Regions from separate parts of the Streptomyces sp. NPDC059092 genome, predicted to be linked through region 1. Evidence: riboswitches for the same ligand, from Rfam matches in the RefSeq annotation. Region 1 holds a riboswitch; the other holds the start of a gene.
What was found. Region 1 has a riboswitch for cobalamin ahead of ACFXPL_RS02580 (ABC transporter substrate-binding protein). Riboswitches for the same ligand answer to the same signal wherever they lie in the genome.
Positions count from the first base shown of each region.

Region 2: linked by a shared signal. The riboswitch ahead of ACFXPL_RS21790 (ribonucleoside-diphosphate reductase subunit alpha) and the one ahead of ACFXPL_RS02580 (ABC transporter substrate-binding protein) in region 1 are both predicted to bind cobalamin.

Region 1 covers NZ_JBHZEJ010000002.1:253,285-255,476, reverse strand. The annotation lists gene ACFXPL_RS02585 (DNA-binding response regulator) at 1-401, opposite strand, end outside; cobalamin riboswitch at 480-662, shown strand; gene ACFXPL_RS02580 (ABC transporter substrate-binding protein) at 730-1,797, shown strand; gene ACFXPL_RS02575 (FecCD family ABC transporter permease) at 2,034-2,192, shown strand, end outside.
Region 2 covers NZ_JBHZEJ010000038.1:4,687-6,878, reverse strand. The annotation lists gene ACFXPL_RS21790 (ribonucleoside-diphosphate reductase subunit alpha) at 1-1,429, opposite strand, end outside; cobalamin riboswitch at 1,575-1,717, opposite strand; gene ACFXPL_RS21785 (YbdD/YjiX family protein) at 1,876-2,094, opposite strand; gene ACFXPL_RS21780 (carbon starvation CstA family protein) at 2,091-2,192, opposite strand, start outside.

The DNA.
Region 1 (2,192 bases):
GCCGCCAGGGTCGCCGCCATGAGGTGCCGTTCGCCCTCGGCCTTCGTGAGGTAGGTGAACGCGCCCAGATCCAGGCAGGTCAGCGCGGTCTCCTGGCTGTCCTGCATGGTGTAGACGATCACCTGCCGCTCCCGCGCGACCAGCTGCCGCAGCTCGGGGTAGGCGGGCAGCCCTGCCGACCTGCCTGGGCCGAGCTGGAGGTCCAGCACCACCACATCCGCGTCCCGGCCGGGTCCGCTCGTCGCCACCGACAGGTCGGGCCCCTTGGCGGTCACCGTGATCGGCCGCTCCGAGGCCGCGTACCAGGACTCGATGCCCGCGAGGACCACCGGATGGTCGTCGATGAGGGCGACGTTCACGGGATCGCTCACCGGGTCGCTCACAGGCGCGGTTTCGGGCATCCCTCATTGTCCGTCGCGCCGGGCCGCCGCCGGGCGGAAAGCGCCGGAAAGTGCCGCAGTAGGGCGGAAAACCGCCTGTGATAGCTTGCCGAGGCCAGTCGAACCCATGTACGTGGGTCAGGGAATCCGGTGCGAATCCGGAGCTGACGCGCAGCGGTGAGGGCGACGGGCGGGGCATCGGCCACTGGACGGAAGTCCGGGAAGGCGCTCCCGTCCGGATGACCCCGAGTCCGAAGACCTGCTGGCGGCCTCCGTCCGCGTCCCGTGGCGGGGGAGCACCGTACGACCGGGCTCCGCGCATGGGCCCTCGACGCAGAGGAACGACTCCGTGCCGATCGCACGTCTTGCCCGCCCCACCGCTCTTCTCCTCGCCGTCGGCACCCTGCTGCTGACCGGCTGCGGCGGACAGGGAACGACCGCCCAGGACAGCGCTCCGGGGGCCGGGTCCGGGGATGCCGGGAGCGCCGGCCATCCCCGTACCGTCATCAACTGCGGTCAGAAGGTACGGATCGACGCGCCGCCCGCGCGGGCCGTCTCGCTCAACCAGGGCACCACGGAGATCATGCTCTCCCTCGGCCTCGGCGACCGGATGGCCGGCACCGCCACCTGGACCGACCCGCTGCCCGAGGGCCTGGAGAAGGAGAACGCCAAGGTCGAGCGGCTGGCCGACAACGGCCCCTCCTTCGAAAAGGTCCTGGACGCCGAGCCCGACTTCGTCGCCTCCTCCTTCGAATCCACCCTGGGCAAGGGCGGCGTGGCCACGCGCGCGCAGTTCGAGAAGCTGGGCGTGCCGACGTACGTCTCCCCGTCCGACTGCGCCAAGGACAACACCGGCGCCACCGACGGATCGCGCGCGAAGCCGCTGACCATGGAGGACATGTACGGCGAGATCCGCGATCTGGCCACGGTGTTCGACGTCGAGGACCGGGGCGCCACGCTCATCAAGAACCTGAAGGACCGGATGAGCAAGGCGGTCGCCGGGATCGACGCGAAGAAGGCGAAGGACACCACCTTCCTCTACTGGTTCGCCAACTCAGAAGCCCCCTACATGGGTGGCTGCTGCGGCGCGCCCGGCATCATCACGGGGGCCGTCGGCGCGAAGAACGTCTTCGACTCCACCCATGACGAGTGGCCCCAGATCAACTGGGAGACGGTCGCCGACCGGAACCCCGACTTCCTGGTCGTCGGCGACCTCTCGCGCAAGTCGCAGACGGCCGAGACGGCGGCGAAGAAGATCGAGTTCCTGGAGACCAACCCGGCCACCAGGAACATGGACGCGGTGAAGCACCAGCGGTACGTCCGGCTCAGCGGCCAGGCGCTCAACCCGAGCATCCGTACGGTGGAGGGCGTCGAGCGGGTGGCGGCGGCGCTGCGCGCGTACGCGCCCGCCAAGTGACCACCGCCGAGCGGGACACGCCCCCGGAGCCGGCCACGACGATCGAGCGGGACTCGGCACCGGAGTCGGCACCGGAGTCGGCACCGGAGTCGGCACCTGAGTCTGAGCCGCCGGCGCCCGCCGTGCCGGGCGCGGTCCCGCCCCCGGCCGGCCGGTTCCGCCGGGTCCGGACGGCGGCCTGGGCCCGCCCGGTCGGCTGGGCCTGCGCCCTCGCCGCGCTCGCGGTCTCCGTCGCCGTGGCGATCACCATCGGGCCCGCGGACATCCGCGTCGGCGACGTCTGGTCGGTCGTCGCCGCGCACCTGGGCTGGGGCGAGTCGCACCTCACCGCGATCCGCGACGGCATCGTCTGGAACCTGCGGCTGCCGCGCACCCTGCTCGCCGCCGTGTGCGGC
Region 2 (2,192 bases), on a different contig from region 1:
CGTCCACGAACGCGCCCAGGTTGACCGAGCCGAGGTTGCAGACGGCCGTCTCGCCGTCGTCCGTGACCTCCAGGATCTCCGTGCAGAGGTTGGAGGAGTGGACGGTGTGGCCGGGCTCGGCGGTCTGGTTCGCCGTACGGTTCGACGCGTCCTTGAAGGTCATCCAGCCGTTGCCGGTCTGCGCGAGGGTGCGCATCATCCGGCCGTACAGCTCACGGGCCTTGATGGTCCTGCGGGCGAGACCGTCGGCCTCCGCCTCGCGGTACGCGGTGTCGAACGCGTCGCCCCACAGGTCGACCAGCTCGGGCACGTCCACCGGCGAGAACAGCGACCACACGCCGTCCGACTCGACCCGGCGCATGAACTCGTCGGGGATCCAGTGCGCGAGGTTGAGGTTGTGCGTACGGCGCGCCTCCTCGCCCGTGTTGTCGCGCAGTTCGAGGAATTCCTCCAGGTCCGCGTGCCAGGTCTCCAGATAGACGCAGGCCGCTCCCTTGCGCCGGCCGCCCTGGTTGACGGCCGCGACGGAGGAGTCGAGGGTCCGCAGGAACGGGACGATGCCGTTGGAGTGGCCGTTCGTCCCCCGGATCAGTGAACCGCGCGAGCGGATACGGGAGTACGAGAGCCCGATGCCGCCCGCGTGCTTCGACAGCCGCGCGACCTGGTGGTAGCGGTCGTAGATCGAGTCCAGCTCGTCCAGCGGCGAGTCCAGCAGGTAGCAGGAGGACATCTGCGGGTGGCGGGTGCCGGAGTTGAAGAGGGTGGGGGAGGAGGGGAGGTAGTCCAGCCGGCTCATCAGCCGGTAGAGCGCGGCGACCTCGTCCAGCGCGTGCGCGCTCTCGTCCTCGGCGAGCCCGGCGGCGACGCGCAGCAGGAAGTGCTGGGGCGTCTCGATCACCTGACGGGTGAGCGGGTGCCGGAGCAGATAGCGGCTGTAGAGCGTACGCAGCCCGAAGTAGCCGAAACGGTCGTCGCCCGCCGGGTCGATCAGCGCGTCGAGGCGGTCGGCGTGGCGGGTGACGAAGGCGGCCGTACGGTCCGCGATCAGCCCCTCGCGGTGACCGACGGCGATGGACGCGGCGAACGACACGGCGCCCTGGGACGCCGCCTCGTCGGCGATCGTACGGGTGAGCAGCCGGGCGGCGAGACGGGAGTAGGCCGGGTCCTCGGAGATCTGTCCGGCCGCCGCCTCCGTGGCCAGCTCGCGCAACTCGGCCTCGTCCGAACGGGCGTTGCGGCCGCGCAGCGCGGCGGCGGCGATCCTGCCCGGGTCGGCGTCGGGCAGATCGGCGGTCAGCTCGGTCAGGGTCCGCAGCAGCGCGGTGCCGGGGGCGTCGGCCGCCGGTGCCTGCGCGGCTCCGGGCCGCTGCTCGGCCTCCGTCCGCTGGTCGGTCGGTGCTGAAACCGGATCCGCTGGCGCGATGGTCACGTGGTGCTCTCCCTCGCTCGGCTCTGGGCCACGGGGAAGCACGGGTCCGCGCGCACGGACGTACCCCCGCCATCGCAGGGCAGCACACCGCGCCGCGTCCACCGGCCCAACCGCGAGGCCCGGACGTCTGGGCGTCCGGTTCGGTCGAGCCGGACGCGCTGCCGGCAGGTGTTCGGACTGGAGGGCGCGACAAAGTGCGCCACAGTACACCGTTGCGGGACAGTTCCGGATTCGCACCGGATTCCCCTGCGTCGACAGCGAGGTCGAGCATACATCTGGGGGGCGCGCGGTGCGCCACCCCCCAGATGTTGTGTCGTACGTCGCCGCGGTACGAGATCAGCGGCGGCTCGGCAGAGCCTCGGCGAGGGCCCGGTGAGGCTTGGGAAAGGCCCCGATGAGGCCTCGGAAAGGGCCCCACGAGGCCTCATCGGGGCCTCGGCAAGCGCTCAGCAGCAGCGGAAGCCCTCGCGCGGGTCGGCCTCGCGGGCGTCCGTGCGGCTGCGTTCGAAGGCGCGGCGGGTCATGACCTCCCCCGCCGGGTCACCGGCGCCGGCGTGGGCGACGTAGCGCTCGTACGCCGACTCGCCGGTGAACTCGCGCACGTACCAGCGGATCCGCCGGGCCACGTGCCGTACCGGCTCCGTCCGGCTCCGGAGTCCGCTCATGCCGGGCCCGTCCCCGCCGGGACGCTCTCACGGACCGTCGCGGCCTCGGCGGCGGCCAGCTCCGCCTTCTCCTCCTGGGTGGGGATCATTCCGGCCGG